One region of the Paenisporosarcina sp. genome, then DNA from elsewhere that is predicted to be linked to it. Evidence: riboswitches for the same ligand, from Rfam matches in the RefSeq annotation. Region 1 holds a riboswitch; the other holds the start of a gene.
What was found. A riboswitch is a leader RNA that binds a small molecule or an ion and turns the genes downstream of it on or off. The one in region 1 is predicted to bind cobalamin.

Region 1 (16,076 bases):
GTTCGCCACCATTTCGTGCAACTATGCCTTCCTTTGGGGAAACTAAGTTTTTTAGACGCTTAGCTAATTCTTTCACGATTTCATCCCCAACAGGATGCCCGTATAAATCATTTACCTTTTTAAAGTGATCAATATCAATGGATATGAGTGAAAAAGGTTTTTGTTCCTGTGTTATACATGCTTTCGTTATTTGATGGAATTTCCGGTTATTGTAGAGTCCGGTTAAATAATCAGTTTCAGATAATAATTCAATTCTACGGATTTGATCAAAGTGATTTTTCAGCTCATCCAAAATAATCATTAAGATAAAAAAGGAGAAAGTAGAAAATAAAATAAAATACAAGATATGAATATAATTCGCGTTATTGAGGTAAAGAAGAGCGCCAATTAATATGCTTGTCTGAATAGTTGCGTAAAAAAAGAAGTACTTAGCATTTTTAAAGTTCATTGGAAATTTAAAACTGAATCCGCCAATAACCAACCCCAGTGTAATAGCATTGACTCCAGCCACAATGGAAATCGGTGTCACATCATACATAAGCATGCGTGATAAACCAATGATAAGTCCACTTATAATCGGAGCAATCGGTCCACCAAATAAACCGGCAATAACAATGATGACATGCCTAGAATCAACAATCATCGTATCAGTTATTTGAATGGAAGATTCCATTAAAATAAACCCAGTTATGCCAGCCATAATCCCAATCATGTAGGGATGTGAATTAGGGAACGGCATTCTAAATCGAACTTGATCTTGAAAAGGCCAATAAGATAAAACGGCAAATGAAAATAAAATACAAAAGTTGACAATTAGTTCAAGAAGCATGACCTTTTTCCTCCGGGTATGTATGGTAGATTTAGTATATCATACCTAATTCGATCCATTACAAGTAAAGTGAGTATTTAAAAGGAAGGAAATGAACAAATATATTGTTTAATTGATATAAAGAGCTAAAATCGCTTATAATAAAAAGGTTATCAATAAAAAGGAGCTGGTGGAAACGTCATGAGTAAACAAGTAAAAGTGAAATTAAAGACGACCATTCAGCAGCCAAATGAAGAGCCGGAAATATATGAATTATGGTCTTCTGGAACCTTCATCGAAAAAGGTGAACATTCTTATTTAAAATACGAAGAAATTCAGGACCAACAAGTCATAAAAACGACTGTTAAAATGGGGTCGAGTCAAGGTCTTATTTTTAGGAGCGGCGCCGTTAATATGCGATTGCCATTTTTAATTGGGGCAGATCAAACAGGGAATTATGAAAGTGAATTTGGCACATTAATCGTGAAAACCAAAACACGTCAAATGACGTTTGAATTAAATGACGACCAGGGACACTTCCTGGTTCAGTACGAACTAATCGTTGGTGGGCAGCCAGTTGGCGAATACACCCTCGAATTTAATTACACGGAGGTATCGCCATGAACGCAGTAGAACAAGTACAACAAGTTGTGAAAACGGCTATTCAACAAGCAGTGATAAAAGCAAAATTAGCAGAAACAGAAAGTGTTCCCGCTATCCATTTGGAAACACCGAGAGACAAAACCAATGGTGATTACGCGACAAATATTGCGATGCAGTTAACAAAGATTGCAAAAATGCCACCACGTGCAATCGCAGAAGCTATTTTAGAAAATCTAGATACAACAAATACACCAATTGAAAAAATTGAAATCGCAGGTCCAGGATTTATAAATATCTCGCTACGTAAAGATTATTTAGCAGATGTCATCAAAGCGGTTATTGAGCAAGGATCTAATTTCGGACGATCACAAGCTGGAGCTAACGAAAAAATTCAAGTCGAGTTTGTTTCGGCTAATCCAACTGGTGACCTTCACCTTGGGCATGCACGTGGAGCATCTGTTGGTGATTCATTATGTAATGTCTTAGACTTCGCAGGCTATCAAGTATCTCGTGAATACTACATCAATGATGCTGGGAATCAAATCAATAACTTAGCGTTATCTCTAGAAGTTCGCTACAACGAAGCGTTAGGAAAAGACATGGAAATGCCGGAAGACGGATACCGTGGTCAAGATATTATTGATATCGCAAGCGCACTCGTAGCTGAACAAGGAGATGCTTTATTAGCAAAATCAGAAAAAGAACGTTTCGATTTCTTACGTGCACATGGACTGAAAATCGAATTAGCGAAGTTGCAACAAGATTTAGCTGATTTCCGTGTCAACTTCGACAGCTGGTATTCAGAAACGTCGTTGTATGACGGCGGCAAAATCGAAGTTGCTTTAGATAAATTAAAAGCCAATGGACATGTGTTTGATGAAGAGGGAGCAACTTGGTTCCGTTCTACAACATTTGGCGACGACAAAGATCGTGTATTAATTAAAAACGACGGATCCTTTACGTATTTAACGCCAGATATCGCCTATCATGAAGACAAAATTTCTCGTGGTTATGATCAGTTAATCAACATTTGGGGAGCTGACCACCATGGTTACATCCCACGTATGAAAGCTGCAATCCAAGCGTTAGGTTATGACCGAGAAACGTTAGAAGTCATGATTATTCAAATGGTTCAACTATATAAAGATGGCGAAAAAATGAAAATGAGTAAACGTACAGGTAAAGCGGTAACGATGCGTGAATTAGTGGAAGAAGTCGGCTTAGATGCAGTGCGTTATTTCTTCGCCATGCGTTCTGGCGATTCACATATGGACTTCGACTTAGATCTAGCTGTTTCTCAATCGAACGAAAACCCGGTTTACTATGCACAATATGCTCATGCTCGTATTAGTTCAATTTTACGACAAGCTGAGGAACAAGGCTTTACAGCTTCGACTGAGAACTTGAATTTATTGCAAGCTGAAAAAGAAATTGATGTACTGAAGAAAGTAGGAGACTTCCCACAAGTCGTAGCCGACGCCGCAAAAAATCGCTCACCACACCGCGTGGCTAATTACATTCAAGAAGTAGCGGCTACATTCCATAGCTTCTATAACGCAGAAAAAGTGTTGGATCCTTCAAATGAAGACATGACACGTGCACGTATCGCACTTATTACAGCAGTTCGCACAACAATTGCCAATGCACTTCGTCTGATTGGCGTTAGCGCACCTGAGAAAATGTAAATGAAATAACTTAGCCATTCCGTTAAAAGCGGGGTGGCTATTTTTAATGAAAAAATTATGTAAATGAATATGAGTTAAAGGTCTTCGCATGAAATAGCATAATCTCGCATTGACGGAGCAAGTTACTAAGGCTGAGTAAGAAGTTCTTCTCAGAAGCGAAGCGTAAAAGAGCTAATTAGGGCTGCTAAAGCAGCCTTTGGTGTTGGAAACTCCTGGGTTTTCGCGCGTGGAAAGCGAAATATAGTGAAAGGTCTTCATATGAAAGTGAAAGACTCTCACTTGAAAGTGAAAGCTTGATCGATTCTGTCAAAGGGTCCCGAGTGAACGTGAAAGACTACTCTGTAAAAAACCACCACTCAAAATAACTAAGACCAATCTTAATTGCACTCTCCATGCCGCTTAAAAAATCCCTCTCGACACGCTCAACAAATCATGTATAATGAAAAATGAATTACATAGCTTTAACACGAAGGTGCTCTGCTTAAATCGCAGAGTTAAAAGGGAAGTCGGTTTAAATCCGACGCGGTCCCGCCACTGTATGTGTGAGGAACGTGCATCAAGTCACTGAAGTCGAACGACTTTGGGAAGACGCACAATCCATTGACCACAAGCCAGGAGACCTGCCTACGTGCTAACACTCAGCAACCCTACGAGGATAGGAATGGTGTGAATCGACAGCAGTTACGCATAAGCGTGCTTGCTTTAATTCAACCTCCCATCCTCCGACATTGCGCGGAGGATTTTTTGTTTTTCAAAAACCACAAACATCTAGGAGGAAACCACAATGAAAAAGTTTTGGCAATTAGCACTAACATCATTAATGGCTCTATCTTTATTAACCGCATGTGGACAAAATGACGCTCAACCGAAAGAAAACACAACGGATAACACGTCTGTTCAAGAAGAAAAAGCCGCTTCTTACCCAATGACACTCACTGACGTGACTGGAAATGAAGTTACACTTGAAGAAGCACCTAAAGCAATCGTATCCATGATTCCAAGCAATACAGAAATCTTGTACGCTTTAGGCTTAAGTGAAGAAATTGTGGGCGTATCAGATTATGACAACTACCCAGAAGAAGCCGCTTCAAAAGAGAAAATCGGCGGGATGGAATTTAACGTAGAAAAAATCATCTCATTAAATCCAGACTTAGTACTTGCACATGAATCAGCATTAGGAACATGGGATGCAGGGTTACAACAACTTCGTGACGCTGGTGTTCAAGTGTACACAGTGACAAACGCAGAAACGTTTGACGCAACATACGAAACCATTCACGAAATTGGTGAAGCAACAGGCAAGTCAGAAGAAGCGACGAAAATCGTAGAAGACATGAAAGCGAAAATAAAAGAAGTACAAGACAAAGTAGCTGATGTCGATACGAAAAAGAAAGTGCTCGTGGAAGTGTCACCAGAACCTGAAATTTACACACCAGCTGGAAACACAATCATGAACGAAATGTTAGGCATGATTAATGCAGAAAATCTAGTAGCTGATCTAGACGGTTGGATTAAAATTGATCCAGAAGAAATTGTCAAACGAAACCCAGATGTCATTCTCACAACTTATGGAAATTACACACCTGACGCGGTAAATCTTGTGTTAAACCGAAATGGCTTCTCAGATGTAACGGCTGTGAAAAACAAAGCAGTTCATGACATGGATGCGGATTTGACAGGACGCATGGGACCCCGCCTTGCAGAAGGCTTAGAGCTAGTAGCGAAGAATGTGTATCCTGAGGCTTTTAATGAATAAAACCGGAATCGCTTATGCAGTTTCCATCTGCGTATTGATCGCGGCTGTGATTGCTGGTGTGACCATCGGAACCGTGTCGATTCCAGTATCAACTCTCTGGAATCGACAAGCGGACCCTGCATTATCTAATATACTTTGGAACATTCGTATGCCGCGTGTTGTTTTAGCCGGGTTAGTAGGAGCTTCACTCGCAATTGCGGGTGCGGCGTTCCAAGGTTTGCTTAAAAATCCACTAGCGGATCCGTACACATTAGGTGTGTCATCCGGTGCATCAGTTGGCGCAGTAATCACTTTGTTTTTTGGCATATCCATTCCGTTCTTGGGCATCTTTACACTTCCCGTTTTCAGCATGGCAGGTGCTTTTATTACCATGTTAGCGGTCATTGGGTTTGCGAAGCTTGTCGACCGCTCCATGAAAATGGAAACGATCATTTTAACCGGAATCATTTTTAGTTCATTCTTAGGGTCTATCATTTCGTTAATGATTGCCTTAACTGGCGAAGAACTTAGACAAATCATTGGCTGGATTTTAGGCAGTGTTTCAATGCGTGGGTGGGATTACGTGAATATGGCGTTGCCATTTATCGTTATAGGAACGCTATTACTTTGGCTAAACAGAAGAGAGTTAAATGCATTAATCTTCGGTGAAGAACGTGCGAAACATCTAGGAGTCAACGTCAAAAATCGTAAAATGATGATCTTAGCTGGTGGCTCGATTTTAACGGGAGCAGCAGTCGCAGTATCAGGAACAATTGGCTTCATCGGATTAGTAGTCCCACATATGATTCGACTTGTTTCAGGTGCAGACCATCGTCAATTACTCCCATTATCATTTTTAAACGGGGCATCATTGTTAGTTCTGTGTGATTTGCTTTCACGCACAATCATTGCACCAACAGAACTTCCAATTGGAGTCATCACAGCATTTCTAGGCGCACCAGTGTTTGCCTTTATTTTCTTCAAACAACGACGAACGGGAGGTGCGTAATTTGTTACAGGTCGACCAAATATCTGGCGGTTATCAAGGCGCACCCGTTGTTAAGAATGTTTCATTCTCAGTCGCAAGAGGAGAAATGCTTGGAATTCTTGGACCAAATGGGAGTGGGAAATCGACTTTACTAAAAGTCATTAGCGGCATTCTCCCTTCATTAACTGGAAGCGTTCAAATTGATGGGAAACCGCTCACTTCCTTCCAATCGAAGCAACTCGCAAAGCAAATGGCCGTTTTGCCACAATTACATGCACATGCATTTACCTATACCGTTCGAGAAACGGTTTCACTTGGTCGCTATCCTCATCAATCTGGATTGTTTTCATCCTGGTCAGCGGAAGATGAATCGGCTGTCGTCGAAGCCATGCAGCTGACGGATATCACTCAATACGAAAACACCTACCTCGATGAGTTATCTGGCGGGGAACAACAACGCGTCTTTGTCGCACAAGCACTCGCTCAAAAAGCACCGATTTTATTACTAGACGAACCGACGAACCATTTGGACATCGCGCACCAAAAGCAATTACTCGACACCATTAAAACGCTCTGTTTAACAAAAGGACTAACCGTCGTCTCCGTTTTCCATGATATTAATCTCGCTTCTCTATATTGCGACAGATTATTGATGATGGACCGCGGAACGATTCAACACATAGGTGAACCACATGCCGTATTAAAAGAAGAACAAATCATGGACGTCTACAAAGCGCGAGTCGTCAGCCATCCACATCCAGAACTACCTAAACCGCAAATCACACTTTTGCCAAGTATCGAAAGTACGAAAACCATGCCTTTGGTTAATCAAACACACTTCCGCATCACATCAGAATTTGTGATTCTACAAACGGAAAATCCACTAAAAACAGTATCTTCCGCAGTAGTCAATGCAGGTTCCGGTTGGTATCGTAACTTTGTTAATCGACACGTCCCGCTTACCTATGAGCATGAAAATAGTATGGAAGAAATGACACAGTACCTACAAAGGCAAGGATTGTCAGCCACCGACACCGTCGGAATGATGACAGCCATTCAACCAGAAAAAGTGGTAATTTCCGATTATTATGGTGACTTTGGACAAATCACAATAGCTGTAACTGCAGGAATTGGCAACGCGATAGATGTCTCAAAATCATACGAATACACACGACAAACACCGGTGGGAACAATCAACACCTGGATTATCATTAACGGAAAACTCTCAGAAGAAGCTTTTATCCAAGCGATGATTACAGCAACAGAAGCAAAAACGAAAGCTCTCCAACATATGCATGTGTTAGATCCCTACAGTGGAACACTTGCAACAGGGACGCCGACCGACAGTCTACTGGTAGCTGCCACACAAATCGGAGCCGACATTCCCTATGCAGGCCCAGTAACAGAGTTAGGAAAACTAATCGGCCGCGGCATCTTCGAATGCACCATAAAAGCAATCAACAAAACCCAATCGTGAAAATGCGATTGGTTTTTTTGTTTTACTGATTGTAGGTATTAATTTTCTTATATGGCTGATTGGAATATAGGTGGTGAAAAATATCTTTCTCTGTAGCACAACCATGTTAGCTTCGAAGTAAGAATAGCGGTGTTCTATAAGTCTAAGTGAGAACTGCTGAAAAAAGGATTGGAATTACTCTACTAATTTTATATCTTAGCTTGTTCTCATGAATCAGGTATTGATATGTAAGGACTTCTACTAAAAAATCTTCATTGAAGTCTTATGTGTGAATTCAAAAGATTTGCATATGATTTTGTTGATTGGAATGTAGGTGGCGACTCCAGCGGAATCAGCACGAACTGAAGACCCTGGACTGAGCCACGCGAGGGAAGCGGCTGAGGTCGTGCCCGCGGAAAGCGTCCACCGCAATGGAAATCTGACACCTAAATTTGTTTAACAATCTCAAAGTTTAAGAATCTTCACATTTCTGTTGACTGAATGCTCATTCAGTTTTAAACTGAAGATAAGCATCGACATAACAAAGACTATCTACTAAACTGTTGTTATCAGATTAATAGCATTTTTGATTTTTTTTAACGAGAGGGGAGAATACAATGAATTACCTTTTAATTGCAAACTGGATTTTATTTATCGTTGTAACCGCTTACGCACTTGGGTTATTCACGTATTTATTGAAAACGCGCTACAGCTACATCAAACTCGGACAAAAAGTTGAATTTGATGACAATGTAAAAGAACGTATTCGTAAAATCATGGTCAATGTATTTGGCCAAAAGAAATTATTGAAGGATAAGAAAAGTGGAATTATACACGTCATGTTCTTCTACGGATTCCTTCTTGTTCAAGCTAGTGCCATCGATTTTATTTGGAAGGGATTAAAGCCTGGATCTCATTTACCTCTAGGACCTTTATATCCAGCATTCACATTCTTCCAAGAACTTGTGACTTTGATGATTTTAGTGGCTGTTGTTTGGGCATTCTACCGTCGCTATATTGAAAAGCTTGTTCGTTTAAAACGTGGTTGGAAATCAGGCTTAGTATTGATTTTCATTGGTGGATTAATGGTTTCTGTTTTAATCGGAAATGGGATGGGCATGATTTGGCATGACCACGCAGCAACATGGGCGGAGCCAGTCGCATCAGTAGTAGCTACAATCTTTGGATTCTTACCAGACGTTGCTGCTATTACAATTTTCTACATTATGTGGTGGGCTCATTTACTATTCCTTTTAACTTTCTTAGTTTATGTACCACAATCGAAACATTTCCATTTAATAACGGGTCCTGTCAACACATACTTCAACCGTACAGACAACGTCGGTAAACTTCGTCCGATTAACTTTGAGGAAGAAGAAGATGAAGAAGCAGGCGAAGATGAAATGCCATCATTCGGTGTTGGTAAAATTCAAGATTTAAACCAAAAGCAAATGATCGATTTATATGCCTGCGTAGAATGTGGTCGTTGTACGAATATGTGTCCAGCAACTGGAACGGGTAAAATGCTGTCTCCAATGGACTTAATTACAAAACTTCGTAATCACTTAACGAACACAGGTGCCGTTATGACACAACAAAAGCCATGGGTTCCAGCAATGGCTTTCGCGAATACACAAGGTAACCAATTAGCAGTCGCTGCGCGAGTTGAAGGTGCAGTTATTGAAGATATTTATAACCCGGCTTTAATCGGTGACGTTATCACGGAAGAGGAGCTTTGGGCTTGTACGACATGTCGTAACTGTGAAGACCAATGTCCAGTTATGATTGAACACGTTTCTCACATTATCGACTTACGTCGTTACCTAGTGATGACTGAAGGTCGCATGAATCCAGATGCTCAACGTGCTATGACAAACATCGAACGTCAAGGGAATCCTTGGGGGCTTAACCGTAAAGAGAAAGAAAACTGGAGAGATGCACGTCCAGAAATCAATATCCCAACAGTTAAAGAATTATCCAAAGCTGATGAAGAATTCGAATACTTATTCTGGGTTGGTTCAATGGGTGCTTTCGATAGCCGTTCACAAAAAATCGCTCTTTCCTTTGCGCGCTTAATGAACGAAGCAGGCGTGAAGTTCGCTATTCTTGGAAATAAAGAAAAGAACTCTGGTGACACACCTCGTCGTCTAGGAAATGAATTTTTATTCCAAGAACTTGCAACAAGTAATATTTCTGAATTTGAAAAAGCTGGCGTAACGAAGATTGTCACAATCGACCCGCATGCTTATAACATTTTCAAAAATGAATACCCAGATTTCGGTTGGAGCGGAGAAGTTCTTCACCACACTGAAATGCTGTTTGACCTAGTACAAGAAGGTCGCTTAAAACCACAACATGCAATCGATGAGACCATTACATTCCATGATTCATGTTACTTAGGCCGTTACAATGACGTCTATGATCCGCCACGTGAAATCCTACGTGCTATTCCAGGAGTGAAACTTGTGGAAATGGACCGTAACCGCGAAACAGGAATGTGCTGTGGAGCTGGTGGAGGTTTAATGTGGATGGAAGAACATACAGGAAATCGTGTCAACGTAGCCCGCACTGAACAAGCACTTGCAGTAAACCCAACGATGATTTCATCAGGTTGCCCATACTGCTTAACTATGCTTTCTGACGGAACGAAAGCAAAAGAAGTGGAAGAAACAGTAGGCACCTACGATATCGCAGAATTACTAGAACGCTCAGTACTAGGCGATTACCTACCACCTGTTGAAGAAACAGAAGAAACACCAATCCTTCAATAAACAGAGTAGATTGATAAATGTGTAAAAATTAGATACAATAAAGTCAACTGAAGAGGGAGTCTTGCACTCCCTTTTCGTTTGTCTACTTGTCGAGCGAGCGTTCGGTCAGTGAATATTATTAGATAAAGAATCATTAATAACCGGGGAGAGAGGTTATCATATAACCAATTTCCCATAACGTAAAAAATCAGAATATTTTTATTTGAAAAACTGTAAGCGTATACAACCATTCATATAGGGAGGCAACAATTATGACAAAAACAGTTATTTTAGATGGCGCACGTACAGCTTTTGGGAAAATGGGTGGCGCACTTTCTACTCTTTCAGCTAGTGATCTTGGTGGAGTAGCCATTAAAGAAGCTTTGAATAAAGCAGGAATTGCTCCTGAATCAGTTGATGAAGTCATCATGGGTACAGTTTTACAAGCAGGTCAAGGGCAAATTCCTTCCCGTCAAGCTGCAACTAAAGCAGGTATACCATGGAGTGTTAAAACCGAAACAATTAATAAAGTTTGTGCATCAGGCATGCGTGCAGTTAGTCTAGGTGACCAATTAATCAGACTTGGTGATGAAGAAATCATCGTTGCTGGTGGTATGGAATCGATGTCAAATGCGCCTTACTATTTACCTAAAGGTCGATTTGGTTTACGCATGGGTGATGCTCAAATGATCGATGGCATGATTTATGACGGATTATCATGTGCGTTTACACCAGAGCGAGTGCATATGGGCACATACGGAAACTCAACGGCTGATGAATTTACCTTAACTCGTGAAATGCAGGATGAATGGGCAGTTCGCAGTCATGAATTAGCATTTAAAGCAATGGATAGCGGAATCTTAGCGGAAGAAATTACACCAGTAGTCATTCCACAACGTAAAGGGGATCCAATCTCAATTGATACAGATGAAGCACCACGACGCGATACGTCGTTAGAAACTTTATCGAAATTACGTTCAGCATTTAGTAAAGACGGTTCGATCACTGCAGGGAATGCACCTGGGGTTAATGATGGAGCAGCAGCACTTGTCTTAATGAGTGACGAGCGTGCAAAAGCTGAAGGGAAAACACCACTTGCTTACGTGGTAGCTCATGCTGAAGTCGCAATCGAGCCAAAACATTTCCCTCAAACACCAGGACTTGTGATTAATAAACTTCTTGAAAAAACAGGTAAAACACTTGAAGAAATCGATTTATTTGAAATCAATGAAGCATTCGCAGCAGTTGCACTCGCTTCTTCAAAAATAGCGAATTTAGATCACACAAAAGTGAATGTAAATGGTGGAGCAGTGGCATTAGGACATCCAATCGGAGCGAGTGGTGCCCGCATCATTTTAACATTGGCTTATGAATTAAAACGCCGTGGTGGCGGAATTGGTATTGCAGCTATTTGTTCAGGTGGCGGTCAAGGTGATGCCATTATGATCGAAGTACCAAAAGCGTAAGAACTGTCTTTTAAAATTGAAGGAGGCTAACATATGAACATCCAAAAAGTATTAGTAATCGGAGCGGGACAAATGGGTTCTGGTATTGCGCAAGTTTGTGCGCAAGCTGGTTTCGACGTAAAGCTTAACGATATGAAAGATGAATTTTTCGAACGTGGACTTGGCATCATTACGAAGAACTTATCACGCAGCGTTGAAAAAGGACGCATGACAGAAGATGAAAAAACAAAAGTACTATCACGCATTACGAAATCTCTTGATTTAAATGATGCGAGTGATGTGGATTTAGTTATTGAAGCTGCTGTTGAAAACATGGAAATCAAACAATCGATTTTCAAACGTTTGGATGAAATCACACCAAAACATGCAATTTTAGCTTCAAACACATCTTCACTTCCAATCACAGAGATTGCAGCGGTAACAAACCGTCCGGAACAAGTAATTGGTATGCACTTTATGAACCCGGTTCCAGTAATGAAGCTCGTAGAAATTATTCGTGGTCTTGCTACTTCAGATGAAGTCTACACAGCGATTGAAGAAATGACGAAGAAACTAGACAAAGTACCGGTTGAAGTGAATGATTTCCCAGGATTCGTCTCTAACCGTATTTTAATGCCAATGATCAATGAAGCCATTTACACTTTGTATGAAGGTGTAGCGACTAAAGAAGCCATTGATGACGTGATGAAAATGGGTATGAATCATCCAATGGGACCTTTACAATTAGCTGACTTTATTGGTTTAGATACATGTTTATACATTATGGAAATCTTGCATGACGGATTTGGGGACAGTAAATATCGTCCATGCCCATTACTGCGCAAATACGTAAAAGCAGGCTGGTTAGGTAAGAAAACAGGTCGCGGTTTTTACGTTTACGAATAGGAGGCGCTCAGCTTGGAACTGAAATTTACAGAAGAACAATTAATGATGCGCAATATGGTTCGTGACTTTGCTAAAACGGAAATCGAACCGTTTATTGACCAAATGGAACAAGGTGAATTTCCTCGTGAAATTTTAAAGAAAATGGCCGGGCTAGGACTTATGGGAATTACTGCACCTGAAAAATACGGCGGTTCAGAAATGGATTTCCTAAGTTATATCATTGCCATTCATGAGCTATCAAAAGTGAGTGCAGTAGTTGGCGTAATCCTTTCGGTACACACATCGGTTGGAACAAATCCGATTCTTTATTTCGGCAATGAAGAACAAAAACAAAAGTACGTGCCGAAATTAGCATCTGGTGAATATTTAGGAGCGTTCTGTTTAACAGAGCCATCTGCTGGTTCGGACGCTGGTTCAATGAAATCGAAAGCCACAAAAGGTGGAGATTTTTACACACTTAACGGCTCGAAAGTCTTTATTACAAATGGTGGAGAAGCCGATGTTTACATTGTATTCGCTTCAACAGACCCGTCGCAAGGGTCTCGCGGCGTGTCTGCTTTTATCGTAGAAAAAGACACTCCGGGTTTAATTATCGGAAAAGATGAACACAAAATGGGCTTACACGGGTCACGAACTGTTCAACTGACTTTCGAAGACATGAAAGTACCTGCTGAAAACCTTTTAGGTGCAGAAGGAGAAGGATTCAAAATCGCCTTAGCCAACTTAGATGTTGGTCGAATCGGAATTGCAGCTCAAGCTCTAGGTATTGCAGAGGCAGCCTATGAAGCAGCAGTTGGCTATGCAAAAGAACGTGTACAATTTGGCAAACCCATCGCAGCTCAACAAGGTGTCGGTTTTAAACTAGCAGACATGGCAACAGCTGTTGAAGCAACAAGGTTGTTGGTTTACCGTGCAGCAGATCTTCGTTCTCGCGGCATTTCATGCGGTAAAGAAGCCTCAATGGCCAAACTATTTGCTTCGAAAACAGCAGTAGAAACTTCAATTGAAGCCGTTCAAGTTTTCGGTGGATACGGCTACACAGAAGACTACCCAGTAGAACGCTATTTCCGTGACGCTAAAGTAACAGAAATCTATGAAGGAACATCTGAAATTCAACGCATCGTAATCGGCAAACATCTATTGAAATAAAAGAATATATGGACTTAGAGTGCTATTTATATGATTACGTGGTGAAAAATTCCCGCCACTCCTGCCGAATAACTACCTCTAAGAGACCCCGCAGATTGGTGAGGAACGAACCAATCGAGGAGGCTCGTGGGTAGTCGGCGGAAAGGGCGAGAATTTTTCAGCACGGTAGGATATACAAACTAAAAACATAAAAGGCGGGAATAAAAATGAACTTTAAACTATCAGAAGAACATGAAATGATTCGTAAAATGGTACGCGACTTCGCAATGAAAGAAGTAGCACCAACAGCTGCAGAACGTGACGAAGAAGAACGCTTTGACCGCGACATCTTCGATAAAATGGCGGAACTTGGCTTAACAGGTATCCCATGGCCAGAAGAATACGGCGGAATCGGATCAGACTACTTAGCCTACTGTATCGCAGTTGAAGAACTATCACGCGTTTGTGCATCTACAGGCGTAACACTATCCGCTCATACTTCATTAGCTGGATGGCCAATTTTCAAATACGGCAATGAAGAACAAAAACAAAAGTACCTTCGTCCAATGGCAGAAGGAACAAAAATTGGTGGGTACGGTTTAACAGAAGCTGGTTCAGGTTCTGACGCTGGTGGCATGAAAACAACAGCTAAATTAGATGGCGACCACTATGTATTAAACGGATCGAAAATCTTTATTACAAACGGTGGAATTGCTGATATTTACGTAGTATTTGCCGTAACAGATCCAACTTCAAAACATAAAGGTACAAGTGCATTTATTGTTGAAGCGGACTTCGAAGGGTTCTCAGTAGGTAAGAAAGAGAAGAAACTAGGAATTCGTTCGTCACCAACAACAGAAATTATTTTTGATAACTGCCGCATTCCTAAAGAAAACTTGCTAGGTGCTGAAGGCGAAGGATTCATTATCGCTATGAAGACACTTGACGGTGGACGTAACGGGATCGCTGCTCAAGCGGTCGGGATTGCACAAGGTGCATTAGACGCTTCGGTTGACTATGCGAAAGAACGTGTTCAATTCGGTAAACCAATCGCTGCTAATCAAGGGGTTTCATTCAAATTAGCTGACATGGCAACATCAATTGAAGCATCACGTTTGTTAACGTACCAAGCTGCTTGGTTAGAGTCTAACGGATTATCTTATGGGAAAGAATCCGCAATGGCGAAATTAATGGCTGGTGATACAGCTATGAAAGTAACAGTTGAAGCGGTTCAAGTATTTGGTGGATATGGTTACACGAAAGATTACCCAGTAGAACGTTATATGCGTGACGCGAAAATCACTCAAATTTACGAGGGTACACAAGAAATTCAACGTCTTGTTATTTCTCGCATGCTAACGAAATAAGTGGTGATTGAGGTGGAAACCAAACGTGAAGTGCAATCATCTGTAAAAGATGAAAGCCTAATTGCTAAACGTCGAATTCAAATGATCCGTGGCGCGGTTTCACTCTTCAAACAGAAGGGTTTTCACCGCACCACGACACGTGAAATCGCAAAAGAAGCGGGTTTTAGCATTGGCACATTATATGAGTACATCCGCACCAAAGAAGACGTCTTATATTTAGTATGTGACAGCATTTATGAGGAAGTGCAGGACCGCTTGTCGACCCTGCCTGCTCAAGCTGGAACTATAGACGGACTCGAATCTTCTATTCGACATTATTATCTTCTGATCGATGAGATGCAGGATGAGTTTGTCGTGATGTACCAAGAGTCTAAATCTCTTCCAAAAGACGCTTTGCAGTATGTGTTGAATAAAGAACTCGGCATGGTCGCAATCTTCGAAGAAATCATTGAAAATTGTCGATTATCTGGTGATGTACACATCGCACAAGAGGACGTTAAACTTGCCGCACATCATGTGGTCGTTCAAGGTCAAATGTGGGCGTTTAGAAGATGGGGTCTTCATAAAGATATGACAATTGACGAATTTATTAGCGTGCAAACACGATTTTTATTACAAGGGATTCAAAGGAATGGGGGAACAGTATGACAGCAACAGTAGAAGTTTATCGTCCAACAAACCATGTTCGTTTTGTAACGGCATCAAGTCTTTTTGACGGTCACGATGCATCGATTAATATTATGCGTCGTATTTTGCAATCAACAGGATCTGAAGTCATTCACTTAGGTCACAATCGTTCAGTTGAAGAAGTTGTAAATGCAGCGATTCAAGAAGATGCGAACGGGATTGCGATCTCATCTTATCAAGGTGGACACGTTGAATACTTCAAGTACATGCATGATTTATTAGCAGAAAGAGGGGCTCCACATATCCGCATTTATGGCGGTGGTGGTGGCGTAATCATTCCTAAAGAAATCAAAGAATTACATGACTACGGGATTGCGTGGATTTTCTCTCCTGAAGACGGTCGTACACTAGGTCTTCAAGGGATGATTAACCGTATGGTAGAAGATTGCGATAAAGCCATTGATACGAAAAATGCAGTGGATCAGTTAGCGCAAGCGGATACGGAACACCCTGAAGTATTATCACATTTAATCACTGTCGCTGAAGACGGGGTTAACAATGAAAACAGCGACGCTAAA
Region 2 (16,076 bases), 110 kb from region 1:
AGAATGCATTTTATTCCACTTATGACCCAAAACATTGAATTGCATAAAAGTTCTGATAAATTGATGACAGCGCTATGAAAGCGCTGTCTTTTCTATTTCATTCGAGGGGGAAATGATTTATGTGGAAAAAATTATCGACAGTGGCACTTGCCAGTTCTTTGGTATTGAGCTTAGCAGCATGTTCTTCAGAAGGAAATGAAAGCGCTTCATCGAACTATCCTGAAAAAAGCATTACGATTGTAGCACCTTCTGGAGCTGGTGGCGGATGGGATTTAACGGCTCGCTCTATTGCTAAAACAATGAGTGATACAAAATTAGTTGATGAATCTATCATGGTTGAAAATAAACCTGGTGGCGGCGGAGCTGTTTATATGGCAGAGTTTGCAACGAAGGAAGTCAAAAATGATTACGTACTAATGGTGAAATCACCGCCGATTTTAATAAATAACAATAAAGCTGAAGGCAACAGTCCTTACGGATACAAAGATACGAAACCTCTTGCTCAATTGACACGTGACTATGGAGCTATCGTTGTTCAAGCGGACTCAGAATTCAAAACATTAAAAGATGTTTTAGATGCAATTAAAGCGGATGCAACGAAGGTAACATTAGCTGGTGGATCAGCACCTGGATCAATGGATCATTTAGTTGGGATTTTGCCTGCCTATGAATATGGAATTGATCCAAAATCTGTTAAGTACGTTTCTTATGATGGTGGCGGTGAAGCAATTGCTGCTCTACTAGGAAACAACGCGGACGTTATTGCAACTGATGCTTCAACAATCGCTGAATATGTGAAGTCCGGAGATGTTCGTGTTTTAGCAGTTAGTTCAGCTGATCGTTTAGAAGGTGAATTAAGTGAAGTGCCAACATTCAAAGAAGAAGGTATCGATGCAGAATTCACAATTTGGCGCGGACTATTCGGTCCTAAAGACATGTCTGATAAAGCATTTGAATTTTGGACGAATAAGTTAGATGAATTAGTAGAGACAGATGAATGGAAAGCAGAACTTGAGAGAAATGGTTGGCAAAGTGAGTATCGTAACGCTGAAGACTTTACAACTTATTTAGAAGATCAAGACAAAGTTATCGTTGAATTATTAACAGCATTAGATATGCAAAAATAATTCAAAAAGCTTTAAGGGCAATTCTCACACACTACTGGCGGTTGAAGAAACGAATCGTCAAGTTGGATTTTCAAGTGAAAATGAGACTCGCGCTTGAAGCTAAACAATTCTATAACGGTGGCTCAAGTGGCCACCGTTTTCCTTAGGAGGTGAAGAATAATGAGTAAAACGTTCGATCGAATTGCGGGTATCGTCTTTTTACTGATTGGTCTTTTATTTGTGATTGAAAGTCGCTCAATCTCACAAAGTGCTTACGGTTCTTCAGTTGGACCTAATATTTTTCCAATGGCTCTTGGAATTATCCTACTTTTGTTAAGTATTAAGTTACTCTTTGAAACGATGAAATACGAACATGTGGAATCTTCTAAAGAACCTCTCCAATATATGAAATTCCTAATTATTTTTATTAGCGCAGTTGTATATGCAGCTGTTTTGGAACCACTTGGTTATGTTATATCTACATTCATTTTTTTATTGGTTTCATTCCAAACGATGGAACGTGGGAAATGGATTAGCACGATTCTCATCGCTAGTTTCTTTTCTATTGGTGTGTATTACTTTTTTGCAGAGTTTCTTGGTGGATCATTGCCTGGATTCCCAGAGTTTTAAAGTGAAAGGAGTTTTGGTATGACTACGTTAGATTTTCTATTTAATGGGTTTGCAGTCGCTTTTCAATGGCAGAATATACTATTTGCTTTTGTTGGGGTATTAATTGGAACAGCAGTCGGTGTCTTGCCAGGGATTGGTCCAATGAGTGGGGTAGCTCTCTTAATTCCTGTTACAGCAACACTCACTTCAGGTATGCCTACAGAAGCTGCTGCTGCAAGTTCAATTATTTTACTTGCAGGTGTTTATTATGGAGCAATGTATGGAGGTTCCACAACCTCAATACTATTAAATACTCCTGGTGAATCATCTTCTGTTGTTACTACGCTTGATGGTTATCAAATGGCTAGACAAGGCCGGGCAGGTGCGGCTCTGTCCATTGCTGCTATCGGTTCTTTTGTAGCAGGTATCATTTCATTAATAGGATTGGTGTTATTAGCAGAACCGTTGTCAAATGTGGCACTTAAATTTGGACCTGCTGAATATTTTTCATTGATGCTCCTAGGACTAGCAGCCGTTAGTGGGTTAGCTGGAAAATCAATAACCAAGGCGTTAATCATGACGGTTTTCGGTTTGTTACTTGCCACTATTGGAATTGATGCTGTTTCAGGAATTGCTCGTTTTACATATGATTTACCAATTCTGTATTCAGGACTTGAATTTTTAACAATCGCCGTTGGTTTATTTGCATTGGGTGAGGTTTTTAAAACAATCATTGAACGTGATAAAGAAGATGGTGCCATTGCTAAAATCGAACGTGTTCTACCTACTAAACAAGATTTAAAAGATAGTGCAAAACCAATTGTTCGTGGTTCATTACTCGGATTCTTCATAGGCGTTTTACCAGGAGCTGGTGCAACTTTAGCCTCCTTCTTCTCATATATTGCAGAGAAGAAGTTTAGTAAACATCCCGAAAAATTTGGTACAGGCGTAATCGAAGGTGTAGCTGGACCCGAATCAGCAAATAATGCCGCTTCAGGAGGAGCAATGATTCCATTGTTAACTTTAGGAATTCCCGGTTCAGGAACGACGGCTATTCTGATGGGTGCACTAATCATGTATAACATCCAGCCAGGACCATTGTTATTTGAAGATCATCCCGAAGTAGCTTGGGGTTTAATCGCCAGTATGTTTATTGGAAACTTAATGTTATTGGTCTTAAACATGCCACTTGTGAAAGTTTTTGCAAAAATAATACAGACACCTAAGAAATATCTATTACCTATAATTGTTGCGATTTCTTTCTTTGGCGTATATGCCGTTCAGTATACAACATTCGATTTGTACTTATTACTTGCTTGTGGTGTATTTGGTTATTTATTAGCTAAAAACGATTATCCCTTAGCCCCTCTTGTATTGGCTCTTGTTTTAGGGCCAATGATTGAAAACAATATGCGTCGAGCTTTAACCATTTCGAATGGAGACTTCTCTATTTTCGTTATGAAACCAATGTCACTTGTATTTATCCTAGCGGCGGTTGCTTGGTTAATTATCCCGCTTATTTTAAAACTTAAAGGTCGAAATGTTGTTATTAATGATGAAGAATAATCAAGAAAAGAGACTGTCCCAAAAGTGTTAAACACTCAAAGACAGTTTCTTTTTTTAATGAAGGAATCTGATCAATGTGATAAAATTCAAACAGAAAAACAGGTAGCGAAAAACGACTCGTTTTTCACAACCTGTTTTATTTAAAGACTTTTATGCACAACCACTTAAACATTATTTAGTTTTTAAGCTTTCTGGTAATTCAAATCCCACGTATACCCATACTTGTCCATTACTTTTGCGTATTTTGCTCCCCAAAATGTATCTTGAAGCTCCATCGTTGCACTTCCATCAGAGAGTAATTCGTCATACAACCGTTTTATTTCCTCTTCCGTTTCACACTCAATCATTAGAGCTACATTGGTAGACCCTGCGTCACCTGGAGTATGAGAATCAGCTAGCATTAGATTGAAGCTTCCGTTCGATAAATGACAATGCAATATTAAGTCATTTGCTTCAGGAGGCGTTGGAAAATCCCCATCACTATACTTCATCATGCCTTCATTTTTCAAATCAAAAATACGTTCATAGTAAGTCACGGCTTCCTTAGCATTTCCGTAAAACGTTAAATAAGGCGTAATTGGTTTCATTGAAGAACATCCCTTTCGTCAATTATTAAATCATACGTATATATGATTCGATAACTTGTTTTGAAAAGCCTTCTAATATTTGAAATTTTGATGCAATTTTATAAGTCGTCAAAGCCATTATCCTGCACATTTATTTTTACGTATTGCCTCGATTTCTGTTCGAAGAAATCTGTCTTTCCTAAATCAACTTCCTCGTATGCTTTAATCCATTTCAATGGATTTTTTCGATATGCAGGAAAAGGACGTTCACTCTCTAGTTGTGCACAACGTACATTTGCGTAAAAGTAAATATAGGATTCTACGTCCTCCACATCAAGTCCATCGATTTGATCCCCAATGACTTCTCGAGCCCATTCGATTTCAAGTTCAGCTGCTTCTTTAAATATTCTTTCTACATCTTTCTTTCTCTCCAAAGTATTCATTTCTGGATATTCCTCTAATAATTCCAAATAGATTTTCACAAATAAATCAACGTGAATTTGCTCATCACGATTAATGTAATTAATCATCGTACTTGTGCCCACCATCTTCTGGTGACGCGCCAAATGATAGAAGAAGGCAAACCCTGAGTAAAAGAACAGTCCTTCAAGAACAACGTCATAAACAATTGCTGTTAATAAAGAATCGACATCCGGTTGATTGGTGAATTCTTCATACCCCTTCATAACGAAATCATTCCGCTTCTGTAAAACTGGCTCCGTACGCCAAAAGTCGAATACACGATCTTGCTCAGCTTTCGCCACAAGACTAGACAATACATAGGAATATGAATGATTATGAATCACTTCTTGTTGAGCTAAAATAATCATCAACGCATTTAAGCTAGAATCCGTTAAATAATTCGCCACTTTACCTGCAAAATCTGTTTGTATGCTATCGAGTAGAGCGAGTAAGCCTATTATTTTCAAAAACGCTTCTCTTTCCTCAGTCTTTAGTAGTGAAAATTGTTTTACATCGTTTCCCATATTGATTTCAAAAGGGGTCCAGAAATTCCCCAACATGCGCTTGTACTTTGGGTATGCCCAATTGAAACGAACATCATCCCAGTTTAATACATTAGAGGAGGATCCATTCACGATACCTGTCGACCGATTGGGTGCTTCAATATCCATCAGCTTTCGCTTTATAATAGTTGTCATTACTTTTGCCCTCCTTAGCTTGAACAAGATTCACATTCGAGTAATTCAATTGACGTGGACCGAACATAGTATGTCGTTTTCAATCCACTTTTCCATGCGTCCATATGTAAATCGAGTAATTCTTTTGCTTTGATGGAATTTTGCACATAGAAATTTAAAGAAATTCCCTGGTCAAAATGTCTTTGTCTCGCCGCATTTTGTTTTAACGTCCAATGTTGATCTATAAAATAAGCTGATTTATAAAACCAAGTTGTTTCTTTATTCAAATCAGGAACTGTCACCGGAATTTTGTAATCCTTTTTTTCTTCCGAATAACTTTTTTGAAAGACAGGATCAATGCTAGCTGTGCTACCGGCTAGGATAGACGTCGTTGAGTTAGGTGCAACAGCCATTAAATAACCATTCCTCATACCGTTCATTGCTACTTCGAAGCGCAAATCTCGCCATTTACTCGTCGTGTACCCTCTATTTTCAAAATAGGCACCCGTATGAAAATCAGATCCTTCAAATAAGGGATAAGATCCTTTTTCTTGTGCCAATTTCATGGAAGCTTGAATGGTTAAATAAGCAATTTCTTCATAAAGGACATCTGCTAACTTAACTGCTTCTTCCGACTCCCAACGAATACTGTTAAGTGCTAGTAAATGATGCCAGCCGAATGTCCCTAACCCTATTCCACGATAACGGGCATTTGTTCGCTCTGCTTGAGGTACAGGTATCATGTTTAAATCAATGACATTATCGAGCATACGAACTTGGATTTCGATTAATCTTTCTAACACATTGTCTGGGACAGCCTTACCTAGATTAATAGATGACAAATTACACACCACAAAATCTCCAGGTTTTTTTCTCGTTACAATCACGTCATCTTCAATCGAAATGGATTCAAATACTGTGGCACTCATATTTTGCATAATTTCTGTACATAAGTTACTGCTGTAAATCATTCCTTGATGTTTGTTTGTATTACTTCGATTCACTTCATCTCTGTAAAACATAAACGGCACGCCTGTTTCAAGTTGGCTTTTCATTATTCGCTTCATCAAGTCGATTGCAGGAACGACTTCACGAGAAAGTCTTGTATCCCTTACACATTCTTCATATTTCTTTCTAAATGTTCCCGCCCCTTTTGTTTCATCAAAATAATCTTCAAGAGAATACCCTTTAAGCGTTCGAATTTCATGCGGGTCAAATAAAACCCAATCTTCTCGAGCTTCTACTTTTTCCATAAAAATATCCGGTAAACAAACGCCTGTGAAAATATCATGTGCTCGCATCCGCTCGTCCCCATTGTTCAATTTCAAATCCAGAAACGGCAGGATGTCTTTATGCCAAATATCTAAATATACAGCCATTGCTCCTTGGCGTTGACCTAGCTGATCGACACTTACCGCTGTATTATTAAGTTGCTTAATCCATGGTAATACACCACTTGATGCCCCGATAAATCCACGAATGGATGAGCCCCTGCTTCTTACCTTCCCCATATAAATCCCGATTCCCCCTCCAAATTTTGAAAGAGTCGCCACATCTGTATTGGAATCGTAAATTCCTTGAAGGCTATCATCCACTGTGTCAATAAAACAACTGGATAGTTGTCCATGTGGTTTTCCTGCATTTGAAAGTGTAGGTGTTGCAACAGTCATATATAAGTTACTCATTGCCCAGTAAGCTTCCTTTACCTTTCCAACCCGGTCCTTTTTCTCGGTACGCATTAAAGTCATTGCAATGATCATCCACCGTTCTTGAGGTAGTTCCGCAGGTGAATGATCAAAATTTCTTGCTACATATCGGTCCATTAACGTTTTCAAACCGATGTATGTAAAGAGCTTATCCCTTTCTGCATTAAGACAAATGCCCAGTTCAACAATCTCTTTATTCGAATATGCCTGTAATAATCTTTCATCATATAAACCCTTGTGTGTTAAAAGATTGACGTGCTCATAGAATTGGTTGTAGACGTTCTGCATATCTAAATTTCGCATTTTACCAATCACTTCATATGTGTGGTGCAAATATATTCGCGAAGCAACAAATGTCCAAAACGGCTCTACTTCATCCATTAAACTAAGGGCTTCGAGAACCATTGCCTTTGCCCACTCTCCATCTGTTCCCGTGGGGTTCTTTTTTTCCCATTTCGCATGTGCACGCTCAAGTGGAAGTAATTTTTCAAATCCATACTCCTCATGTAACTGTTCGAATACCTTTTCTTTTACCGAAAATATTTTTTGCAAAAGAACCAAACTCCTCTCACTAAACCCTTAAACACAATAGTAGTAAACGCAGCTTGATTCAAAATGGTGTAAGCTGTGTCTTTTATTAAACTGAAATCCGGAAATCAGTATTAAAAAAGCGATAGCTCAGCCTCTTCGGCTGAGCTATCGCTCAAAATTAAGTAAATGGAATTGAGTCAAAAAAGGTTGAATAAGGTAATGGAATCTGCCTTATAACCAGGCTCGCTTCCACTCCTCAACCCCCGAAGAAAGTGTTGCTTATCCGAAAAAAGGCAGGTCTCCTGGCTCGTGCATCTTCCTCCTGTTACCCTTCCCGTGAATTTTCACAGTGGTTGTGTAACATTTGTCCGCACTTACAGTTGCGGGGACAGCTTCGGCATTGACCGAATTCCCTTTTAAACCATACATGGTACCTTTTTTCGTTTGCATACTATATATTGTGTGTGTTTGTGAATTAAATCTAACATATTGTGTTTATTTCGTAAATAGGCAATTTATCAATTAACCGGAACGGTATTTAATTCAGTTAGAAAATACGTACGATCTCCCTAAGGAGGCAAATTTTTATGGTGTTATATAAACTGCCATTCTATTTTCTACAGTAAAAGACGACCATTTCGGTCGTCTTTTTTTACATGATAATAATGATAAATAGGATAGCTGCTAACACCAAACGATAAATCGCGAATGGAGTTAATTTCACACGCTCGATTAGCTTCAAGAAGAACTTAATTGAAATGAGTGCGAACACAAAAGCACTAATGAATCCAACAATGTAAAAAGATAAGTCATCTGGATTAACATGCTCCCAGTTTTTAAATAAGGATACGAAGCTTGCGCCAAACATGATCGGAACTGCCATAATGAACGTGAAGTCAGCGGCTGTTCTATGACTTAATCCGAACAAGACACCACCAGAAATCGTGGCACCAGAACGTGAAAAGCCTGGCCATAACGATAGACATTGAACAAGTCCAACAGAAAAAGCTTGTTTATATGTTATCTGATCTAATGTTTTTGTTTTAGGATCTTTTGGTCCATACTTATCCGCAAAAATCATTAAAATGGCACCAATAACTAAGCCAACTAGTACTGTTTCTACTGAAAATAAATGTTCATCAATAAAATCTTCAAATAATAACCCAAACACACCTGCAGGAATCAACCCTACTAAAACGTGAGTAAGCTTTAATTGTGAACCTGGTGCTACATCTTTCATTTTATAAAGACCAACTAAACTGAATAAACGCTTCCAAAAGACAACAACTACAGCCATAATCGATCCAAGTTGAATCACAATTTTGAATGTATTCGCTGAATATTTCCCTAGGAATTCAGACGTTTGCAACCACATATCATCCACAATAATTAAATGTCCTGTAGAAGATACGGGTGCAAACTCGGTCATTCCTTCAACAAAACCTAATATTAACGCTTTTAGTAATTCTAATAATTCCATAATATCTCCTTATGCTCTTCTTTTTCTAAATTGCATATACCACCAAATGACTGCCAATCCAACGATCACAATCAGTACATACACAATATTTGAATACACATCCATAACGCCTACAATGGACTCCCAGTTATCCCCTACCGCTGCTCCAACTGAAACTAAAATCGTGTTCCAAATCAGTGTACCAACCGTTGTGAACAACAAAAATAAACCAAACTTCATATTGGACATCCCTGCAGGTATCGAAATCAAGCTTCGAATTAATGGGATCAGTCGGCAAAATAACACTGTCCAAATTCCATACTTGTCAAACCATGAATCAGCCTTATGTATATCTGCTTTCGTTAAACGTAAGACTTTACCCCAACGATCCACAATTTTCTCAAGCCTTTTAACGTCCAATTGCAAACCAATCCAGTAAAGAATAATTGCCCCTGCGACAGATCCAGCTGTTGAAACTAAAATCACACCAAGTGGCGTCATCGCTGACTGGGTGGTCATATAGCCACCAAATGTCAAAATGACCTCTGAAGGAATGGGTGGGAATATATTTTCTAACATGATCAATAAAAATATGCCAATATAGCCGTACTGGCTCATGATATCCGTAATCCAGTTTTCCATGTCGAGCCTCCAACTACTACCTAGTTTTTCTTCTTACTTATCGTAACAAGTTTATGTCGCTTTTCATACCGTTTCTTTAGGAGCAAATTTAACGGTAATAGACCAAATCTCTGACCGAGAACCTAAACGAACAGGCGGCCCCCAAAATCCGAAACCTGAAGAAACAAAAGCATGCATCAAACCTTTATGTATATACCCATAATCCAATTCAAACAAACGACGGGTAAATAAATGATTTGGCCACATTTGCCCTAGATGAGTGTGACCGGAGACATGAACGTCTACACCCAACTCAGAAGGTATCTTCAAATTCAGTGGTGTATGGTCCATAACGAACCAAGGATACCTCGCATTCTCAGGCGATAACTCCTCCAACGATTTTCGCTTTCGATTGGTTACATCTTCTCTTCCTGTTACATAGAACGCATCTTCCACACAAATGGTTTCATCTAATAGCATCTGCACGCCAGCGTCTTTCATTTCTTCGACTAATAAAGGAATCTTGCGTCCATAGTATTCATGATTTCCAACTACCCCATAAATACCATATGTCGATTTGAGCTGTCTCATCACACTCGACATGCCATCTTTCACAAACCAAATGGGATCATCATCTACTAAGTCTCCAGCTAATAAGACGAGGTCCGGTTTTTCTTTATTAGCCAAATTCACGAAACGCTGTAAATGCTTTTTGTTGGACAATATACCTAAATGAAAATCAGAAGCCATAATCAGTTTTATATCATTTAAATCAGTAGCCGACTTTGTTAGTTGGATTGTTTGATGACGTACAACAGGTGAAAATGCATAGTAAGAGCCAGCGACGAATATCAGTAAGAAAATCGCAGCCACGACATTTCCAACCATAAATAATGTTTGTTCAGACGGACTAAATACATACATAATTGTGGCAAGTGGGAAAAGAATCAACCCGTATTGCATCACAATAAACCAATAGGAACCGAGTATTGTAAACACTTTAAGTGAATGACTCACTCGACCAATCATATAGCCGAATGAAATCCCAACCCAAATGACTGCAAAAAGGAGCGGATGAATGGACACACCCCATGTTTGCAACCAATTAAATGTAGATAAACCAAAATAAAACACGATGAGTCCATAAATTATAACGATTGAAGTACCAATACTTATGCGTTTCATACGTTTACAGCACCTTAACATCACGAGATCGATCATATCGAATCGTAAATGCCACCTTTTCTTCTGATTTTGCATCAACTGGCACCGTCAGCTGAATGTCTCCGTTTTTTCGTACCCATTCATGTGTAGATTTCACGACTTTATAAATTCCATAACTTGTACTGTGATTAATCAGTAGATCTATCGCTTCCTCTTTTTGGTTGCGCACCTCGTATTCGACTTCTTCAAAAACATATACGCCATTTTTGTATTCATCCACAATGTCGCTTTCAACCGTAATATCAAAAGCTTCACCCGATTGAATCCGCACCAATTCATTTACAGCGGTATGTGAAATCGTATCTTCTCCTATAAATTCCGTAGATCCATCTATTGGATTCTCTTTATATAATTTGAATCGACCTTGCGGAAGTGGCACGCCAAGACCATTTTCTTCTTTATTCAAAAATGTAAAGTAAATCGTTGGATGTAATTGATAAGAATTGACTTCATAAATGATTTTCGACTCAATTTGTGGCGCTGTAAACAATTCAACTTGTTTTTGTTGGCGATCCTTCACCGTTACTTTTTCCGGAATGGTATATAAATGAAAATCTGCGAACGCTTGATGTTCGGCTTGCATGGTCATCTGTTCCGTTACAGCAAACCTCATTTGATCACGACGATATTCATCCGCGCGATTAACCGTACCAGCCATCAGTTTTAACGTCGCATCTGTATACGTCATGCCGGAATTGTTGGTTAACGTGACCCAAGCTGTTAAATCAAAATCATGTTCACGAATTTGTGCCACGTAATCGACGTCCCAGCTTAGACCACCTGTTAAATAAGTAACGCGTGTATCTTCCGCCGTTTTTTCTCTTATGCGCCAAACGAGTGTGGGCTTAAGGATAAGACCATCCGGCAACTCAGGTAACCGAAGTTCTCCTTCCGCATCGATAATAATTTCATGTGTTAAGAGATCTTCCAAAATCAGTCCATTTTGAGCGCTAATGAGTAAATAGGATTTTTCTTCACCCGTTTTTTTATTGACGAGCTTAATTTCTTTTCCGATATATTTTTCTAATAACTTAAACTTATCAACCAAATCAAATTCATAGTTTAGTTCCGCGACCAATAATCCTTTTACTTGAAGTGAATTTGTTTCAATTTGCTGTGGGACATCGAGATAATAAACCAACTGATCATCAGTCAAAGGTGGAATCATTCGAACCTCTTTGACCATGGCAAATCCATCATTATAGACCGTAAGTGATAAGTCTTTTGTTAAACTTCCAGGCATCATCGTTGGCAATGGTCGTTCCTCCTCAGCGTTTTTGGAAAGTATACCATGATATGCGCTAAAGCTCATGGCAATACGTGGTGTGATTGGTTGTGTCCGTGTGTAGTATCGGCTAATTTTAGAGGTTTAATGGTTAACTGGTCTCTTAGTGAAGTTTACTTAGTAAAAATACTCTGAAAAAGCGTGTAGTTAAACCGAAGAATTCATTTATCAATCAGATTAGAACATTTATCAATCAAAATAGAGATTTACCAATCAAATTAGCGATTTATCAATCAAAATGCCACATTTATCAATTAAACTCGTCTCACAGGCAAGTTAACCTACTGAAACAAATGGTTCTCTCTTACAAAAAAACCATTGAATGGTTTGGTTTTCGCTTCGCTTCTGTTTGAAAGAGAATCGTTTCAACAAAGAGTCTCCTCGTCTTATAAAACAACTTTTGACAAAAGACAGTGATTTATCGGTCCAACATGTTCTCACAGTGAAGCTAACTTCGTGAGACTGCTTCAGCAACACGGACAGCAAGTACGAAGAATTCATTTATCAATCAAATTAGATGATTTATCAATCAAACTGAAGATTTATCAATCAAACTGGCACATTTATCAATCAAACATGTCTCACAGGCAAGTTAACTAATTGAAACTCCCCATCCTTACAATCAAAAATAGCCGCTCCATGTAGAAGCAGCCACCTTTTTATAATCCCATTTTCTTTGCGACAATGACTTTCATGATTTCGTTGCTGCCTGCATAAATCGAGGCAACTGGAATATCACGATATCTCCTCGCGATTTTGTATTCTTCCATATATCCATAACCGCCATGAAGTTGCAGGCATTCGCCCGAAATTTTCTTCGCGGTCTCCGTTAGCCAATATTTCGCCATGGACACTTTCGATACGATATCTTTTCCAGCCATATGATCTTCGATTAATGACTCCAAGAATGAATGGCCAAGTTCGATCTCAGTCGCCATTTCAACCAACTTGAATTGTGTATTTTGGAATGAACCAATAGGCTTGCCAAATGCTTTACGCGACTTGACATAGTCAAGCGTCATTTCCACCATATCTTCTGAAGCGATTTGTGCTGAAATCGCAACCATTAGTCGCTCTTGTTGAAGTTTCTCCATTAAATACGAAAAGCCTTGCCCCTCTTCGCCAAGAAGATTTTCAACAGGTACTCGACAATCCTCAAAATACAGTTCAGCCGTATCTTGTGCGTGCATGCCTACTTTATTTAACTTGCGACCTCGCGTAAATCCTGGTATTCCTTCTTCAATCACCAGTAGACTGATTCCGCGATGCCTTGGTTCGATTTTCGTATCCGTCTTCACCGCTACAACAACCAAATCAGCGTTGATGCCATTTGTAATAAACGTCTTTGATCCGTTCACGATATAGGAATCTCCATCACGTACAGCAGTCGTTTGAATTGCAGCTAAATCAGATCCCGCTCCAGGTTCAGTCATCGCAATTGCCGTTATATGCTCACCCGTGACACATCCAGGTAGCCAGCGTGATTTCTGTTCATCTGAACCATACGCTTCTATATAAGGGACAACAATATCGTTATGCAGTCCAACACCTGTCAGACTCGCGCCAACACGTTCCATTTCCTCCCCAATAATAACCGCATAGCGAAAATCAACTTCTAATCCACCATAGGCTTCGTCGACTTGAGGACATAGGTAACCCATTTCACCTAATTTACGCCAAAACGTCTTTGGAATTAAACGATCCTCTTCCCATTGCTCGAAATGAGGAATGGCTTCTTTCTCCATAAATTTGCGAAGAGATTTACGAAACATCACATGCTCATCGGTTTCAAATCGATATTTACCCATTTAACTTCCTCCTCATTTCGGTTGCATGCGAATGGCACCGTCTAGTCGAATCACTTCTCCGTTTAATAAAGGATTTGTTAATATGCTTTCAACTAACTGAGCATACTCGCTTGGTTTGCCCAGTCGATTTGGAAAGGGAACTGTTCGTGCTAACGATTCTTTTGCTTCTTCTGGTAATCCTGCAAATAAAGGCGTTTCAACGAGTCCAGGCGCGATAGACATAACGCGAATTCCATCTCGTGCAAACTCACGTGCAATTGGTAATGTCATCCCCACCACACCTGCTTTTGAAGCACTATATGCCGCTTGACCAATCTGTCCTTCAAACGCTGCAACCGAAGCAGTGTTTATTATAACGCCACGTTCACCTTCTTCATTTGGTGAATTTTGTTGCATCGCATGCGCAGCAACTCGTAAAACATTAAATGTGCCAATCAGGTTCACTTGAATGATTTGTTCAAAGCGACTTAAATCCATTGGTCCTTTTTGAGAAATGACTTTCCCAGGTGTCGCAATCCCTGCACAATTCACCAAAGAATGTATGGCCCCAAAATGTTTGACAACTACTTCAACATTTTTTACAACTTGTTCCGCATCCGTGACATTTGTTTGTAAATAAACGACGTTTTCTTCTCCTAATTCATTAACTAAAGCAAGCCCACGTTCTTCATTCAAATCAAAAATAGCGACTTTCCCACCATTTGCAACTAAATGACGCGTCGTTGCTTCACCTAAACCAGAAGCACCGCCAGTTACTATTGAAATCATATCTTGTATCTTCATTCATTACCCTCCGCGTCAGTTAACCTTTCAATGATTGTTGCATTGGCCATGCCCATTCCTTCACATATTGAAAGCAATCCGTAACGACCGTTCGTGCGATCTAATTCGTTTAATAAAGAAACGAGCAGCTTTGTTCCAGTTGCACCAAGGGGATGACCAAGAGCAATGGCCCCACCATTTGGATTAAGTTTTTCTGGGTCAGCACCGATTTCTTTTAACCACGCAAGTGGTACAGGTGCGAATGCTTCATTTACCTCATAAGAATCCATGTCTTCAATCGTCATATTGGCTTTTGCTAAAACTTTTTGAGTAGCAGCAATTGGACCAGTTAACATTAAGGTTGGATCTGAACCGATTACCGAACGTGCAACGATTCGTGCACGGGGCTTCAATCCTAGCTCATCCGCTTTTTCACGAGACATTAAAAGTACAGCAGAAGCTCCATCACTCATCTGACTCGCATTCCCTGCTGTAATTCGCCCATTAGGATCAAAAACAGTTTTCAGTCCTGCAAGTACTTCCATTGTCGTTCCTGGTCGAGGACCTTCATCGACAGAGAAAGTCTTTAACGACCCATCTTCTTGCTCAACTTCAAGTGAGACGATTTCTTTTTCAAAATGTCCTGACTGAATAGCTTTTTGTGCGCGTTCATGACTTTGCACAGAAAAGGCATCTAACTCTTCGCGCGATAAATTCCACTTCTCCGCTATACGTTCAGCTGATAATCCTTGATTAATAATTTCATAAGACTTCGTCAGTTTTGGACTTGGCTTATAATCACCCATGTTTGAAAACATAGGCACGCGTGTCATACTCTCTACTCCCCCCGCAATGACTATCTCCATATCACCTGAAGCAATTGCTTGGGCTGCAAAGTGGACGGCCTGTTGACTCGACCCACACTGACGATCAATCGTGACGCCAGGAACGTAAGAAGGGAACCCTGCAATAAGTGCAGCGGTTCGTGCGATATTTCCACCTTGTTCACTCACTTGGGATACACACCCTAATATAACGTCTTCCACAAGGCTTTTATCGACGCCGGCTTTATGAACAAGCTTATCTAAAACCATTGCTGCTAAATCGTCCGCTCTCGTATGCGAAAGGCTCCCCTTTCTTCTTGCAACTGCTGATCGAACACCTTCTATAATCACGACTTCTCTCATCGGAACACCTCTTTAATTTCAAAATTGAATGAATATTCACTCACTATCATTCTACCGAAAAATTGGAAGACTTTCTACCACTATCTTAGAAGGAACTACACCTCAAGTCTTAGATGAAAATGCATTCCAAGCCCGTTTGGTAAAAACGCTAGCGTTGGTACGATAAGGGTACAAATTGAAAGGGGAAACAAACACATGAAAAAATTTGGATTAATTGTACTCGGAACAATCGCGGGGATTATCACACTTGCTAGTCTAGGCTCCTTACTAGGTCTTGCATTATCAGCATTACTTGTCTTTGCAGGTATGCACTTTTATTTAAAAGGAGAATCAAAGCTATCTAAGTTTTTCTGGATTGCAGTTGGGATTGTAGGTTTATTAACCGCAGTAGCAAATGTACCTGGTTTCTTCGGAATTTTAGCCATTTTGGCATTATGGTACGTCATTCGCGAATGGAAACAACAGCCAATGACTTTAACAAGCACACCTTACTCAGCTGACCCATTT

Region 2: it holds a riboswitch for cobalamin, as region 1 does, so the genes downstream of both, AC3EA5_RS11605 (ribonucleoside-diphosphate reductase subunit alpha) here and AC3EA5_RS12095 (ABC transporter substrate-binding protein) in region 1, are expected to answer to the same signal.

What each region holds. Positions count from the first base shown of each region.
Region 1 is NZ_JBYNRN010000033.1:136,285-152,360, forward strand. It holds gene AC3EA5_RS12080 (diguanylate cyclase) at 1-829, opposite strand, end outside; gene AC3EA5_RS12085 (YwiB family protein) at 1,010-1,432, shown strand; gene argS (arginine--tRNA ligase) at 1,429-3,096, shown strand; cobalamin riboswitch at 3,550-3,738, shown strand; gene AC3EA5_RS12095 (ABC transporter substrate-binding protein) at 3,881-4,852, shown strand; gene AC3EA5_RS12100 (FecCD family ABC transporter permease) at 4,845-5,840, shown strand; gene AC3EA5_RS12105 (adenosylcobinamide amidohydrolase) at 5,842-7,296, shown strand; gene AC3EA5_RS12110 ((Fe-S)-binding protein) at 7,893-10,046, shown strand; gene AC3EA5_RS12115 (acetyl-CoA C-acetyltransferase) at 10,298-11,491, shown strand; gene AC3EA5_RS12120 (3-hydroxybutyryl-CoA dehydrogenase) at 11,525-12,376, shown strand; gene AC3EA5_RS12125 (acyl-CoA dehydrogenase) at 12,389-13,525, shown strand; gene AC3EA5_RS12130 (acyl-CoA dehydrogenase) at 13,732-14,871, shown strand; gene AC3EA5_RS12135 (TetR/AcrR family transcriptional regulator) at 14,884-15,519, shown strand; gene icmF (fused isobutyryl-CoA mutase/GTPase IcmF) at 15,516-16,076, shown strand, end outside.
Region 2 is NZ_JBYNRN010000033.1:23,066-39,141, reverse strand. It holds gene AC3EA5_RS11630 (Bug family tripartite tricarboxylate transporter substrate binding protein) at 120-1,127, shown strand; gene AC3EA5_RS11625 (tripartite tricarboxylate transporter TctB family protein) at 1,287-1,736, shown strand; gene AC3EA5_RS11620 (tripartite tricarboxylate transporter permease) at 1,755-3,281, shown strand; gene AC3EA5_RS11615 (VOC family protein) at 3,464-3,868, opposite strand; gene AC3EA5_RS11610 (ribonucleotide-diphosphate reductase subunit beta) at 3,967-5,007, opposite strand; gene AC3EA5_RS11605 (ribonucleoside-diphosphate reductase subunit alpha) at 5,022-7,235, opposite strand; cobalamin riboswitch at 7,499-7,676, opposite strand; gene AC3EA5_RS11600 (undecaprenyl-diphosphate phosphatase) at 7,876-8,703, opposite strand; gene AC3EA5_RS11595 (DedA family protein) at 8,713-9,324, opposite strand; gene AC3EA5_RS11590 (metallophosphoesterase) at 9,388-10,488, opposite strand; gene AC3EA5_RS11585 (DUF4139 domain-containing protein) at 10,493-11,773, opposite strand; gene AC3EA5_RS11580 (acyl-CoA dehydrogenase family protein) at 12,472-13,620, opposite strand; gene AC3EA5_RS11575 (3-hydroxyacyl-CoA dehydrogenase) at 13,633-14,403, opposite strand; gene AC3EA5_RS11570 (thiolase family protein) at 14,400-15,569, opposite strand; gene AC3EA5_RS11565 (lmo0954 family membrane protein) at 15,765-16,076, shown strand, end outside.